Regions from separate parts of the Nocardiopsis sp. NPDC050513 genome, predicted to be linked through region 1. Evidence: predicted binding sites of a transcription regulator. Region 1 holds the regulator's gene; the other holds the start of a gene.

Region 1 (7,633 bases):
GACCGTGCCCTGGCCCGAGCACTGCGGGCAGGGGCGCGAGGTCATGACCTGGCCGAGGAAGGAACGGGTGACCTGGGAGACCTCACCCTGGCCGTGGCACATGTCGCAGGTGGTGCGGTGCGACCCGGCGGCCGTCCCCTCGCCCTGGCAGGTCTCGCACAGGATCGCGGTGGGGAAGGTGATGTCCTTGCTGACGCCGAAGGCGGTCTCCTTCAGATCCAGCTCGACGCGGATCTTGATGCTGCGTCCACGACGGACCCGTTCACGCGGCCCCCGCGCGCCGGGCTGACCGCCGCCGAAGAACGCGTTCATGATGTCGTCGAACGCGAACCCGCCCGCGCCGCCGAAGCCGCCGGGGCCGCCGCCCGCCGGAGCGTAGGGGTCCTGGCCCATGTCGAACATCCGGCGCTTGTTCTCGTCGGAGAGGACCTCGTAGGCCTGGGTCACCTCCTTGAAGCGCTCCTGGGTGGCGGGGTCCGGGTTGATGTCCGGGTGCAGCTCGCGTGCGAGCCGGCGGTACGCCTTCTTGATCTCGTCCTTGGACGCGTCACGACGCACCCCGAGAACCTGGTAATAGTCTCTGGCCACTGAGTTACTGTCCTGCCAAAATCTGTCCGACATACCGGGCCACCGCGCGTACGGCGCCCATCGTTCCCGGGTAGTCCATCCGGGTGGGACCCACGACTCCGATCTTGGCCAGCGACTGGTTTCCCACGCCGTAGCCGGCCGACACGATGGAGGTGGACCGCAGACCCTCGTGGAAGTTCTCCTCGCCGATGCGCACGGTCAGCATCGAAGGGTCCTTCGCCTCACCCAGCAAACGGATGAGGACCATGTTCTCTTCCAGTGCTTCCAGAACGTCCCGCAGACTGGCCGCGAAGTCCACCGCCGCGAGGTTGGCGGTCCCGGCCAGGACGATCTTCTCCTCGTGCCGCTCGACCAGGCTCTCCAGCAGGACCGAGAGGACCGAGACGGCCATGGGGCGGTGTTCGGGGTCGATCTGGGCGGGGAGGTCGTCCACCGCGTCCGGGACGTCGCCGAGGGGAAGTCCCGCGATGGCCCGGTTCAGCATGGAGCGCAGATCGCCGACCGCGCTCTCGCTGATCTCGCCCGCGCCGTCGATCACCCGCTGCTCGACCCGGCCCGTGTTGGTGATGACGACCATCATCAGCCGCATCGCCCCCAGGGGCACCAGTTCCACGTGCTGCACCGACGAACGGGTCAGGGAGGGGTACTGGACGATCGCGACCTGGCGGGTGAGCTGGGCGAGCAGGCGCACCGTGCGCGCGATGATCTCGTCGAGGTCCACGGCTCCGGTGAGGAACGACTCGATCGCACGCCGCTCGGCCGCCGACAGCGGCTTGACCGAGGAGAGGCGGTCGACGAAGAGGCGGTAGCCCTTGTCGGTCGGCACGCGCCCGGCACTGGTGTGCGGCTGGGTGATGTAGCCGTCCTCCTCGAGGGCGACCATGTCGTTGCGGATGGTCGCGGGAGAGACCCCGAGACGGTGCCGGTCGGCGAGGGACTTGGACCCCACGGGCTCGTTGGTGTTGACGAAGTCCTCGACGACCGCACGCAGGACCGCGAGCTTGCGCTCATCCAGCAACTCGCCACCTCCTGGCACTCCGTGGTCCTCAGTGCTAATTCTATGCCCGGCCGCAAACGCGGTCGGCTACCCACGAGTACTAACGCGGCCTCCGATCCCCGATCTTCCCTCCTGGCCCGGCTGACGCCGGCCAGGCGGGCGGCGGCCGTGTCGGCCGCCGCACCCGATCGCCTCACGGGGCGCGGACCCCGCACCAGTAGACTGCACGACCGTGGCTACCAAGGGAACCGGCCGCTACGGCCGCGACGTGCTGGCCGAGGACTGGCGACGGCCCGGGAGGCGCGCGGTCCGCGAGACGCCGCTGAGCCGGGACCTGGTCGTGGAGGACGCCGAGGAGACGTTCTGCGGCGCCGTGGTGGCCTGGGACAAGGCGACCGTGACCCTGGAGGACCGGCACGGCCGGCGCCGCGTGTTCGATCTGGAGCCCGCGGCGTTCCTGGTGGACGGCGAGCCGGTCACCCTCGTCCGCCCCGCCGGGGCGCCGAGGGGGCCGCTGCGCAGCGCCTCGGGCTCGGTCGCGGTGACGGGCGCCCGGGCGCGCACGGCACGCGAGAGCCGCATCTACGTCGAGGGCGCGCACGACGCCGAGTTGGTCGAGAGGGTCTGGGGCCACGACCTCCGGGTGGAGGGTGTGGCCGTGGAGTTCCTCGAGGGCGTCGACGACCTGCCCGCGATCGTCGCGGAGTTCGCGCCCGGCCCCGGCCGCCGGCTGGGCGTCCTGGTGGACCACCTGGTGCCCGGGTCGAAGGAGAGCAGGATCACCGCACAGATCCGCGGCGACCACGTGCTGGTGACCGGACACCCCTACGTCGACGTCTGGCAGGCGGTGCGCCCCCGCAGCGTGGGCATCGCGGCCTGGCCGGAGGTGCCCCGGGGTGTCCCCTGGAAGGAGGGGGTGGTCCGGGCCCTGGGCTGGCGGACGGACACCGGTGGGGCCTGGCGCCGGATCCTGGGGTCGGTCCGCTCGTACGCCGACCTGGAACCGTCCCTTCTCGGCCGCGTGGAGGAGCTCATCGACTTCGTTACGGGACCGCATCCCGGCGAACACTAGGATTCACACCAGGCGACGGCGAGGACGCCCTGCGTCCGGTCGTGCCGGTCGCCCGTCCCGGGCCCTCCGCGGTCGTCGGCACAGACCCCCAGACAACAACCGCCCCTCAGCAGCGGAGCCAAGGATCAGCATGAGCGAGACCCCGACGAACCCCCCGTCCCCGGAGGACCCGCAGGGTCAGCCGCCGGAGCAGCCCCCGTCGGCCCCGGAACGGCCGGACCAGGCCCAGGCGCAGGGGTCCGCGCAGCAACCGCCCGCACAGCCCGGGCCGACCCAGCCGTCCGGTGAGCAGTCGCCGTACGCGCCGGGGCCGGAGGCAGCTCAGCCCCTGCCCCCGGGCCACGGCCAGCCCTCCGGCGGGCAGCCCCCCTACACGGCCCAGCCGGTGCAGCAGCAGCCCTACGCGGGCCAGCCCGGATACGCGCAGTCCTCCGGCGGCCAGCCGCCGTACGCGCCGCGGCCGGAGGGAGGCCACCCGTCCGGTGGCCAGCCCGGCCACGGACAGCCCTCGGGCGGGCAGCCGGGCTACGGACAGCCCTCGGGCGGGCAGTCCGCCTACGCTCCCCGGCCCGAGGCCCCGCAGCCCTACGCTCCCCAGCCCGACCAGGCTCAGCCCCAGGCCTATCCCCAGCAGCCCGCGCCGGGCCAGGCGGGGCAGCCGTTCCAGGGCCAGCCGGTGCAGGGCCAGCAGCCGTCGGGCGGCCAGCCGGGCTTCGCCCCGCCGCCCGGCGCCCCGGGGCAGCCGCCGTACGCGCCGCAGCCGGAGGCCGCGCCCCCGCAGTCCTACGGCCAGCAGCTCGCGGCAGCTCAGTCCGGATTCGCTCCCCGGCCCGGTCAGCCGGCCCAGCCCGGATTCGGACAGCCCCAGCCGCCGCGGTTCCCCGGCGCCCAGGCGCCGCACGGTCAGCCCGGCCCCTACGGTCAGCCTCCCGCTCCGGCCGACGACGGCACCCTCGTGTCGATGATCGCGCACCTGTCCGGGTTCGTGGTCGCCTTCCTCGGGTGGATCCCGCCCCTGGCGATCTACCTCGCCAAGCGCGACCAGTCGCCGACCGTGCGGCACCACGCGTCGGAGGCGGCCAACTTCCAGTTGACGCTGCTCATCCCCTACGTCTTCGCCTGCGTGGTCTTCATCGGACTGGGTATCTTCTTCCCAGGGCTGTCCTGGATCGGCATCGCCGTGATCGCGCTGATCTGGATCCTCGCGATCGTCCTCGGCGTCCTGGGCGCCTCCAACGCGAACAAGGGAATCTGGTACCGCTACCCGGTGAGCATCCGACTCCTGAAGTAGTCCCCCCATGAGTGCCTGAGTGAGTCAGCACGAAGGGACACCGCCATGTCGCACCCGAACACACCACCTCCCGAGGAACCCGACGACCGGGAGCGGCGGCAACAGGGCCAGGAGGGCACGGGCGGCCAGCCGCCGGCCAGCGGGCCCGAAGGCGGCGGCCAGCCCGGGTACGGGCCTCCGCCCGGCGAGGGCCCCGGATACGGTCCGCCGCCCGGCGGCCAGGCTCCGGGCGGGTACCGGACGGGCGGCTACGGCGGCTACCAGCCGGGCGGGCCCGCGCCCGGCGGCGCCGAGCCCTCGTCGGCCACCACCGGCCAGCCCAACCAGGCGGAACGGCAGATGGGTCTGATCGCCCACCTGGGCGGCGGCCTGGCCGGATTCTTCTTCTCCGGGTTCGGCTGGCTCGTCCCGCTGATCGTGTACCTGGTCAAGAAGGACGAGTCTCCGTTCGTCCGCGACCAGGCGGCGCACGCGCTCAACTTCCAGTTGCTGATCACGATCGGGATCGTCGTGTCGTGGGTGTTGACGCTGGTGATCATCGGAGTGCTGACGTGGATCGTCGTGGCCGTGGTCTGCCTGGTCTTCGGCATCCTCGGCGGCCTGGCCGCCAACCGGGGCGAGTGGTACCGCTACCCGTTCAACGTCAGCTGGGTGAAGTAGCCCCGGTCCCGCGCGGGGCCGCGTCCCGGAGGGACACGGATCACGTCAGGTCGCGGACCACGGCGTCGGCGAGCAGGCGTCCCCTGCGGGTCAGGACGGCGCGGCCCGCGTCGTGGGCCCCGGGGTCGAGCAGACCCCCGGCCACGGCGCGCCGCGCCGCCTCCCTGCCCCGCGGCTCCAACAGGTCGAGCGGGCACCCCCGTTCCACCCGCAGCTCCAGCAGGACGCGCTCGAACCGGCGCTCCTCCGCGGTGAGCACCTCGCGTGCCTGCCCCGGGCTCGACCCCTGCGCCAGCCGCGCCGCGTAGGCGGCGGGGTGCTTGACGTTCCACCACCGGGTGCCGCCGACGTGGCTGTGCGCCCCCGGACCGACGCCCCACCAGTGGCCACCGGTCCAGTAGAGGAGGTTGTGCCTGCTGCGGCCCTCCGGGGTGCGCGCCCAGTTGGACACCTCGTAGGGGGCGAACCCGGCCTTGGCGAGGGCCTCGTCGGCCATGAGGTAGCGGTCGGCCATGGTGTCGTCGTCGGGCGCGGTGAGCTCCCCCCGGCGGACCCGCGCGGCCAGGCGGGTGCCCTCCTCCACGATGAGCGAGTAGGCGGAGACGTGGTCGGGGTCGGCGGACAGCGCGGCGTCCAGGGAGGCGGCCCAGTCGTCGTCGCTCTCGCCTGGGGTGCCGTAGATCAGGTCCAGGTTGACGTGCTCGAACCCGGCCGCGCGGGCCCACGCCACGCACCGCTCGGGCCGTCCCGGCGTGTGCCCGCGCTCCAGGACGCGCAGCACGTGCGGGCGGGCGCTCTGCATGCCGAAGGAGACGCGGGTGAACCCGGCCTCGCGCAGCCGCGCCAGGTAGGCGGGGTCCACGGTCTCCGGGTTGGCCTCCGTGGTCAGCTCGGCGTCGGGGGCCAGTCCGAAGCGGTCCCGGATCGCGCCGACGATCCTGCCCAGGTCCTCGGCGGGCAGGAGCGTGGGCGTCCCTCCGCCGACGAACACCGTGCCCACCTGGGGACGGTCACCGCGCAGGACCCGGTCGGCCAGCTCGACCTCGGCGATCGCCTGGTCGGCGTAGGTCTCCCGGGAGGCGGTGGCCGTGCCGTCGCGCGAGACCAGCTCGTCCGCGGTGTAGGTGTTGAAGTCGCAGTAGCCGCACCGCGTGACGCAGAACGGCACGTGGACGTAGAACCCGAGCGGGCGGTCGCCGAGTTCGGCGAGGGAGGACGCGGGAAGGTCCCCGCCCCGCGGGACGGGTTCGCCGTCGAGGGCAACGGAAGGCATGTCTCCAGTGTCGCCGACCCGGCGACGTGCCCGGGCCGGCGAGGCGGAGGGGGCGGCCCCGCCGGTCTCCTCCTACGCGCGGGCGGACTCCACGGCGCCGCCGGCCGTGGCGTCCGCGGACTCGGCGAACCGCGGCTGGACGGGTGCGGCGACGCGGGGCGGGGCGACGGCGGTGGAACCGCGCACGATCAGCTCGGGGTCGAACAGGTACTCGGTGTGGGAGACGTGGTGTCCGGCGATCTCGTCGCACAGGGCGCGGACGGCCGCGAGCGCCATCGCGTTGACCGGCTGGCGGACCGTGGTCAGCGGCGGGTCGGTGAACGCGATGAGCTGGGAGTCGTCGAAGCCGACCACCGAGAAGTCCTCGGGGACGCGCAGTCCGCGTTGGCGGGCGGCGCGGATGGCGCCCAGGGCCATCATGTCCGAGCCGCAGACCATGGCCGTGACGCCGCGCTCGATGAGGCGGGTGGCGGCGGCGTGGCCGCCCTCGACCCCGAACAGGGACAGCTCGACGAGTTCCCCGCCGTCCAGGCCGTGCTGGGCCAGCGTCTGGTGGTAGCCGTCGAGCTTGCGGCGGACGGGGACGTAGCGCTCGGGACCGCTGGTGAAGCCGATCCGCGTGTGGCCCAGGGCGACCAGGTGGTTGACGGCCAGGCGCCCGGCCTCCCTGTCGTCGCAGGAGATGAAGGCGGCGGGGATGGCGTCGGCGAACCCGTTGACGAGCACGATGGGCAGACGGCGCGACACGAGGGCCTGGTAGCGCTCGTGGGAGGCGGAGGTGTCGGCGTGGCGCCCGGAGACGAAGAGGATGCCGGAGACGTTGCGCTCCAGCAGCAGTTCGACGTACTCGTCCTCCGTTATCCCGCCGGGGGTCTGGGTGCACAGGACGGGGGTGTAGCCGCGCTGGGCGAGGGCGCCCTCCGCCGCCTGGGCGAACATCGGGAAGACAGGGTTCTCCAGTTCGGGGATGACCATCCCCACGAGTCCGGCCGAGCGCTGGCGCAACCGGGCGGGCCGCTCGTAGCCGAGGACGTCCAGTGCGGTCAGGACGGCCTTGCGCGTGTCGCTTCCGACACCGGGTTTGTCGTTGAGCACCCGCGAGACGGTCGCTTCGCTGACACCTGCGTGCCGCGCGATGTCGGCAAGTCGTGGACCCATGCGGACAACTCTAGTCGAGATCACCGTCACATGGCCGCAAGTAGGCGGTAATCTTGCGCAAGAAGTTGCAGAGGCCCACAGGGAAGGACCCCCGTTTTGCTCCAGGCACACTGGTGGCGCGACGCCGCCATCTACCAGATCTACGTGCGCAGCTTCGCCGATTCCAACGGCGACGGGGAAGGCGACCTGGCCGGGATCCGCGAACGCCTCCCCCACCTCGTCGAGCTCGGCGTCGACGCCCTCTGGCTGACGCCCTTCTACGTGTCCCCGCTCGCCGACGGCGGGTACGACGTCGCCGACTACCGCGACGTCGACCCCAGGTTCGGCACCCTGGAGGACTTCGACGCCCTTCTCTCCGCCGCCCACGACGCCGGCGTGCGCGTGATCATCGACGTCGTGCCCAACCACTCCTCGTCGGCGCACCGCTGGTTCCGCGAGGCCGTGGCCGCCGAGCCCGGCGCACCCGAGCGCGCCCGCTACCTGTTCCGCGACGGCAGGGGGCCGGACGGCGAGCAGCCGCCCAACAACTGGAGGTCGATCTTCGGCGGCCCCGCGTGGACCCGCCTCAAGCGGCCCGACGGCACGCCCGAGCAG
Region 2 (7,633 bases), on a different contig from region 1:
GCGGAGTGCCTCCGTGGGCGGCGTCACGGGCTCCTGAGGGCTCTGACGCTCGTGGTGGCCGTCTCGGTCCTGGCCGTTTCCGGAGCCGTCGGCGCGGCTGCTCCGGCGTCCGCGCAGGAGACCGACCTGGCGCAGCTCCGCGAGCAGAACGAGGCGGCGACGGAGGCCCTGGAGGCGGCCACCGGCGAGTACGTCGAACGCCAGGAGGCGGTGGACGACGCCCAGGAGGAACTGGTCGACGTCCTCCACGAGCTCCAGCAGACCGAGGTCGAGCTCCGGGAGATGCGCGAACCGCTCGCACAGCTGGCCAGCACGCTGTACCAGCAGCCGGGCGGCGGCATCCTCGCGATGCTCGCCACGGGTTCGCTGGAGGAGGACCTCCAGACGCAGTCCTACGCGGCCAAGATCGCCGAGGACAACCAGGCGCTCATCCAGGACGCGACCGACCTGCGCGAGGAGCAGGTCCAGCTGGCGAGCCAGGCGCAGGAGTTGCAGACCACCACGCAGCTGGAGCAGGTGGAGCTCGCCGCCGAGGTCGACGACCTGCGCGACCAGGCCGAGGAGAGCACCAACCGGCTCATGGAGGAGCTGGAGCGCCTGGGGCTGGACCCCGGTACGTACATGAACCAGGCCGACTGCGACGCGAGCCGCGCGTCGGACGCGGACGGCTACCCCAACGGACAGTTGCCGCAGTCCGCTCTGTGCGCCCTCTACGACGACAAGTTCCTGCGCGCCGACGCCGCCGCCGACTTCTTCGAGCTCAACATGCGGTACGTGGAGCAGTACGGCGAGAACATGTGTCTCACCAGCGCCTACCGAGACCTGCCGAACCAGTACCGGGTGTACCGCGAGGTGCCGCCGGGCTACGCCGCCGTGCCGGGAACCAGCAACCACGGTCTGGGCCAGGCCCTCGACCTCGGCTGCGGCATCCAGAACTACCGGTCCGAGCGGTGGAACTGGATGAACGAGAACGGACCCGACTTCGGCTGGGTGCACCCCGCGTGGGCCAAGTCGAGCCCGTTCGAGCCCTGGCACTGGGAGTACACCCGCTGACCGCCGCCGCCCCGCTGCGCGACCGTTCGCCCGGCGTCGGCCCGCGCACCGCACCCGGCCGCACGGCGACCGGAACCGGACGGGGGCGGCGCCCGGCCGCCCCCGGCGGAGCGGTCAGACCGTCTCCGGGGTGAGTTCGCTGGTGCACTGGCCGCACCGGGTGGCCTTCTTCGGGACGTCGCCGAAGCAGTACGGGCACGCCCGGGTGGTGGCCTCCTCGGCCTCGTCGAACCTCTCCAGGAGCTTGCCGACCGGCATCACCACGAAGAAGTACAGGATCGCGGCCGTGAGCAGGAACGAGATCAGCGCGTCGACGAACGCGCCGTACATGAACCGGCTGCCGTTGATCTCGAAGTAGAGCTCGTCGAAGGTGGGGATCCCGCCGAAGATCCCGATCAGCGGGGTGATGAACCCTTCGGTGAACGCGGTGACGAGGTTGGCGAAGACCGCGCCGATCACGACCGCGACCGCCAGCTGCACCAGGTTCCCCTGAAGCAGGAACTTCTTGAAGCCGTCCATGGAACTGCCCTACGTGTCTCGTGCCGTCAGGTACGTGTCCTCCCAGGCGGGAAGCCCGGTGTGGAGCCCGGCCAGCATTCACCACGACTGGTGTGCGGTCAACCGCGAATGGTGATGGACAGCCGCGAGGCGGCCGCGTGCCCGGCCAGGGCCCTGGCCTCGTCGGGGGTGGCGGCGATGAGCAGCAGCGCTCCGCCCTCCCCGCTCCGGGTGTCCTCCTCCGGTACGGCGAGGACCGGCCGGTCGGTGGCCACCTCCTCCGCCGGTCTGGCGCGCGGGCGGTGGGGGTCGCCGGGCCCGGTGGCGGCCAGCACGTCCACGCGGCTGCCCGGGGACAGCAGGTCCACCGAGCCGGGGTCGGCCACACGGACCGGGGCCGCGACCAGGTCGGGGCCGTAGGCGCGGGCGGGAGGGTCGGCCAGGCGGGCGTCGGTGATCACCTCGCCGCGGCGGACGGGGGCGTTGAGCAGCGCTCCGTCCCATCCGGTCCCGGGGGCGAGGGCCCCGCTCGGGACGGCGTGGCCGGGCAGGTCGCGGCGGAGCAGGTCCCGCTCGGCCAGAGGACGCGCGGGGTCGAGGTCGTGGGCGGCGACGAGCACCGCCGTGGTGGCGGTCGGCGGGGGACGCACGAGAAGGGTCGCGGTGAGCAGCGCGACGGCGGCGAGCAGCGCGGCGAGGACGCGCCGGTGCCGGTCGATCAGTCGGGTGAGCGCGTGGCGGTGCCGGTGGGGGCGGGCGGGAAGGGAGGCCATGTCACCACGCTAGGCGCCGGAACGGCGCCGCGGCGGTTGTCCACAGGGTGGATGCGCGCCGGAGGCGACGGTGCGCCGCCGGAGGTCGGCGGCGCTCGACCGTCAACGGCCGCGGCGGATCAGCTGGCCGCGGCGGGGGCGCTGGAAGCGCTGCTCGCCGTGCTCCCGGCGGAGGAGCTGGACGACCCGGAGTCGCCGGAGGAGCTCTTCGCGGAGTCGGAGGACGAGGAGTCACCCGACCCGCCGCTCTTGCTCTCGGCGGAGTTGGAGCCGGTCAGCGTGGAGCTCTTGGAGGACGTGCCGCTGTCGGTGCGGTAGAAGCCCGAACCCTTGAACACGATGCCCACGGCGGAGTAGACCTTGCGCAGACGTCCCTCGCACTCGGGGCACACGGTCAGGGAGTCGTCGCTGAAGCTCTGCACGACCTCCATCTGGGCGCCGCACTCGGTGCACGCGTACTGGTACGTAGGCACTGTTCGTGTCCTCCTCTGACTGGCACTCTCGCCCGTTGACTGCTAAATAGTAATCGCTCGCCGACCTGGGCCGCGACAGCGCCTCGGACCGGATGCACGCGTCGTGGGGACCGGGGCGGGACGTCGGCGTCCGCGGGCGCGACCGCCAGCGACAACGCTTCGAGGGGGTCGGTTAATCCCGGTCGGTCCGGTTCGCGCGTCCGCCGGGAGCCGGCCAGACGGCGGCGTCGGGATCGAACACCCGCAGTCCCCCGCCGGGCGTGACCACGGCGTCCACCGGCCGGTCGTGCGGCTCGCTCGGCACCGACGCCACGAACTCCTCGTCGTGGACCACCGCGATCGACGGCGTGTGCGGTCCCTTGTACGCGAGCGCCCGGTCGTAGCACCCCGCGCCGCGTCCCAGCCGCATCCCTGCGCGGTCCACGGCCAGTGCCGGGCAGATCACCGCGTCCGCCCTGGCCAGCGCCCCGGTCCCGTAGCGGTGGCCGGTGGGTTCGACCAGCCCGCGCCCGGCCGGGGCCAGGCTGTCCGGGCCGTCGAAGGCCGCCCAGTCCAGGTCGCCGCCCGGCAGGAAGACCGGCAGCAGCACGTAGGCGCCCCGCTTCCACAGCGCCGTCACGAGCTTGCGGGTGTCGGGCTCACCGCCGACGGAGTAGTAGCAGGCCACCGTCCCGCCCATGGCCAGCCACGGCAGCTCCATGAGGGTGTCGCGGACCGCCGAACCCACGCGGTCGCGTTCGTCCGTTCCGCGCTCGCGGCGCGCCGCCAGGATCCGCCGCCGCAGTGCCCGCTTGTCCGACCGGTCCGTCGGCCCGCCCTCACCGTCCATGGCCCCAGTCTGGCACCGGCCGGCCGCCGGGGCGCGACGCGGTACCACCCTCGATGAACACCGGATGGCGGTTTCGCGTCATTGGTCCGAAAGCGTCGGGACATCTGGTACACGCCCTGGGTGTGAACGCCCCGGGTGACCTGCGGACTGTCCTAGAGTGCCGACATGAGCGCCGACACCGACCAGACGCGGACCCGGTCCGCCGCCACCTCCGTCACGAAGGCGGTCGTGCCCGCGGCGGGCCTGGGCACCCGGTTCCTGCCCGCGACCAAGGCCACCCCCAAGGAGATGCTGCCGATCGTGGACAAGCCCGCGATCCAGTACGTCCTGGAGGAGGCGGTGGCCGCGGAGCTCCGGGACGTCCTGATGATCACCGGTCGCAGCAAGCGCTCGATCGAGGACCACTTCGACCGGGCCTACGAGCTGGAGGAGGCGCTGGCCGCCAAGGGCGACGAGGAGCGTCTGCGGTCGGTGCGCGAGTCCAGTGACCTGGCGCAGGTCCACTACGTCCGCCAGGGCGAGCCGCGGGGGCTGGGCCACGCCGTGCTGTGCGCGGAGGCGCACGTGGGCGACAACCCGTTCGCCGTGCTGCTCGGCGACGACCTGATCGACAACTCCGGCCTGCTCAGCCGCATGATCGAGGTGCGCGAGCGCCACGGCGGCAGCGTGGTCGCGCTCATGGAGGTCGAGCCCGAGCAGGTGTCCCTCTACGGCTGCGCGGGTATCGAGCCCACCGACGAGGAGGACGTCGTCACCGTCACCGACCTCGTCGAGAAGCCCGCCGCGGACCAGGCGCCGAGCCGTTGGGCGATCATCGGCCGCTACGTCTGCGACCCGGCGGTCTTCCCCGTCCTGCACGAGACCCCGCCCGGCCGCGGCGGAGAGATCCAGCTGACCGACGCCCTGCGCGAACTCGCCCGCCGCAAGCCCGAGGACGGCGGAACGGTGCGCGGAGTCCTGTTCCGGGGCCGCCGCTACGACACCGGAAACAAGGCCGACTACATCCGCACGGTGGTCGACTTCGCCTGCCGCCGTCCCGACCTGGCCGCCGAGCTGCTGCCCTGGCTGCGCGAGTTCGTCGACCGTCACGAGGGCGGCACGGCCTGAGCGGCGCCCGGCGCCGTCGTGGTGACAATGGGACGTGGGTTCCCCGCCGGTACGGCTGGGGCGCCCACGTGGACCACGAGCCGGAAGGACCCCCGTGAAGACCGTCGAACAGCATGTCAGTGACGTCCTCGGACTGATCGCGCCACCCGAACCGACCGAGCTCGACCTGCTCCAGGCGCACGGGACCGTGCTGGCCGAGGCCGTCACCTCGCCGGTGTCACTGCCGGGGTTCGACAACTCGTCGATGGACGGGTACGCCGTGCACGCCGCCGACCTGTCCTCCGCCACCGCCGACGAGCCGGTGAGCCTGCCCGTCATCGCCGACATCGCCGCCGGTGACGGCTCCCCGGTCGCGGTGGCCCCGGGCATGTGCGCCCGGATCATGACCGGCGCGCCCATGCCGACCGGGGCGGACGCGGTCGTGCCGGTCGAGTGGACCGACGGGGGGACGGCCACGGCGCGCTTCGACCGCCCGGTCAAGGGGGGCAACGCCGTCCGGCGCGCCGGCGACGACGTCCGCGAGGGCGCCGAGGTGCTGCGCCCGGGCGTCCGTGTCGGCGCGGGGGAGATGGGCGTCCTGGCGGCGGTCGGCCGCCGCTCCGTCTCCGTCTTCCCCCGACCGCGGGTCGTGGTGCTCTCCACCGGGGAGGAACTGGTCGAGCCCGGCCGCCCGCTCGGCCCCGGCCAGATCTGGGAGTCGAACAGCTTCATGCTCGCGGCCGCCGCGCGCGACGCGGGGTGCGAGGTGCACCGGCACGGGTTCGTCGGCGACGACGCCGCGACCGTGCTCGACACCCTGGAGGGCCTGCTGACGCGGGCCGATCTCCTCATCACCAGCGGCGGTGTGAGCATGGGCGCCTACGACGTCGTCAAGGAGGTGCTCACCCAGCAGGGCACGGTCGAGTTCACACAGGTCGCGATGCAGCCGGGCAAGCCCCAGGGGTTCGGGACGGTCGGCCCCGACGGGACGCCGATCCTCACCCTGCCCGGCAACCCCGTGAGCGCGTTCGTCTCCTTCCAGGTCTTCGTCCAGCCCGTCCTGCGCAAACTGCGCGGCCTGGACCCGGGACCGCTGCCCACCACGCGCGCGACCCTGACCTCCCCGGTGACCTCGCCGCCCGGGCGCCGCTCCTACCTGCGCGGCGTCCTCACCGAGTCCGCGCACGGCAGGGACGCGCGCCCGACCGTGGCGCCCGCCGTGCGGCAGGGCTCCCACCAGCTGTCGGCTCTGGCGGACGCGGACGCGCTCGTGGTGGTCCCCGAGGACGTGACCGAAGTGCGCGCCGGCGCGGTCGTGGAGGTCATGCGCCTGCCCGAGGGGTGAGACGCCGCGCCGCCGGGTGCTCCGGCTTCGCGAGGCGTACCGTACGGTCGAGGTGGACACGCCCCCGCGTGCCCCCGCGGCCTGGCCAGGGCCGCGCTCGACCTTCGAGTGCTGACGAGGCGACCGATGAGCCACACCCCACGGACGGAGCGGGCCGAGCACCCCTCCGGTTTCACCCACCTGGACGAGTCCGGAGCGGCGCGGATGGTCGACGTCTCCGCGAAGGACGTGAGCGCGCGCACCGCCACCGCGACCGGTCGCGTCCTGCTCACCCCGGAGACCGTCGCGGCGCTGCGCGGGGGCGGGGTGCCCAAAGGCGACGCGCTGGCGGTCGCGCGCATCGCCGGGATCCAGGGGGCCAAGCGCACGCCCGACCTCGTCCCCCTGTGCCACCCCATCGCCGTGCACGGTGTCGACGTCGGACTGACCGTCGTCGACGACGGCGTGGACATCACCGCCACGGTACGCACGGCCGACCGCACGGGTGTCGAGATGGAGGCGCTGACCTGCGTCATGACCGCCGCGCTCGGGCTGGTCGACATGGTCAAGGCGCTGGATCCCGGGGCGGAGGTGACGCGGGTGCGCGTCGAGGAGAAGACCGGCGGCAAGAAGGGGCACTGGAGGCGCGGTGAGTGAGCGCCCGGCCGGAGGCCCCAGCGTGGTGGTCGTCACGGCCTCCAACCGGGCGGCGGCCGGGGTGTACCCGGACCGGTCGGGACCGGTGATCGCGGAGCGGCTGCGTGCCCTGGGATGCGCGGTCGTCGGCCCCTGGGTGGTTCCGGACGGCCTGCCCGTGGCGGAGGCCCTCGACCGCGCGCTGGACATGCGGGCGGGCGCCGCGCTCACGACCGGAGGCACCGGGCTCACGCCGCAGGACCTGACCCCCGAGGTGACCCGTCCGCTGTTGTCCTTCGAGATCCCCGGGATCGCCGAGGCGCTGCGCGCGGAGGGCCGGGCGAAGGGCGTGCCCACGGCGATCCTGTCGCGCGGACTGGCGGGGGTGGCCGAACGGGACGGCCACCGCATGCTCGTGGTCAATCTGCCCGGGTCCAGGGGCGGGGTGAAGGACGGCATGGACGTGTTGGAACCGGTGCTGCTGCACGCGTTGGACCAGTTGTGTGGCGGTGATCACGCACGCCCCGAATGAGACGGAAGAATGACCGGAATCACATCGCGGGCATTCCGTCCACGGAGAATTCCTTGACTCACCACCGGTTTTCGGTGCGCGGCAATCGGGGTTAGGTGGAAACCGGAACTCGGCTCGTGCGGGTGACGCCCGCCACGTGCCACTCCCGGAGTGGAATACTGGGAGGCGTCATCGGTGGTGGGCGCACCGCACGCCCCGGAAGGGGTCGTGTCCGTGGTCGGTGATGCCGTGAGGCTCGGAGGGACGGTCGTGTATCGCAGACAAGGGTGGCCCGTCACCCTGCAAGACGGGCCGATCGCGCTCCGACCGCTGCGGCTCCGCGACGCCCCGGCGCTGCGGGACACGCGTTCGCGCAACGCCGAGTGGCTGCGCCCCTGGGAGCCGACCTACCCCGAGATGCCGCTGCGCACCACCGGTCTGACCCCCTAC

Evidence for each region. The regulator HrcA, encoded in region 1, represses chaperone genes, less so after heat shock. The targets are predictions, from matches to a motif close to TTGGCACTCTCNNNNNGAGAGTGCCAA.
Region 2: ACIBFB_RS24410 (FmdB family zinc ribbon protein) is a predicted target of HrcA. The motif match lies at 2,817-2,843, and genes of this name have one in related genera.

The regions. Positions count from the first base shown of each region.
Region 1 is NZ_JBITHK010000002.1:199,487-207,119, forward strand. Features, by position in the region: gene dnaJ (molecular chaperone DnaJ) at 1-588, opposite strand, end outside; gene hrcA (heat-inducible transcriptional repressor HrcA) at 593-1,606, opposite strand; gene ACIBFB_RS03610 (DUF3097 domain-containing protein) at 1,818-2,657, shown strand; gene ACIBFB_RS03615 (DUF4870 domain-containing protein) at 2,788-3,948, shown strand; gene ACIBFB_RS03620 (DUF4870 domain-containing protein) at 3,994-4,608, shown strand; gene hemW (radical SAM family heme chaperone HemW) at 4,649-5,881, opposite strand; gene ACIBFB_RS03630 (LacI family DNA-binding transcriptional regulator) at 5,954-7,039, opposite strand; gene ACIBFB_RS03635 (alpha-amylase family glycosyl hydrolase) at 7,136-7,633, shown strand, end outside.
Region 2 is NZ_JBITHK010000017.1:44,990-52,622, forward strand. Features, by position in the region: gene ACIBFB_RS24395 (D-alanyl-D-alanine carboxypeptidase family protein) at 1-1,053, shown strand, start outside; gene ACIBFB_RS24400 (MscL family protein) at 1,168-1,572, opposite strand; gene ACIBFB_RS24405 (Flp pilus assembly protein CpaB) at 1,671-2,324, opposite strand; gene ACIBFB_RS24410 (FmdB family zinc ribbon protein) at 2,444-2,797, opposite strand; gene ACIBFB_RS24415 (5-formyltetrahydrofolate cyclo-ligase) at 2,970-3,626, opposite strand; gene galU (UTP--glucose-1-phosphate uridylyltransferase GalU) at 3,792-4,733, shown strand; gene glp (gephyrin-like molybdotransferase Glp) at 4,828-6,057, shown strand; gene moaC (cyclic pyranopterin monophosphate synthase MoaC) at 6,184-6,693, shown strand; gene ACIBFB_RS24435 (molybdenum cofactor biosynthesis protein B) at 6,686-7,204, shown strand; gene ACIBFB_RS24440 (GNAT family N-acetyltransferase) at 7,454-7,633, shown strand, end outside.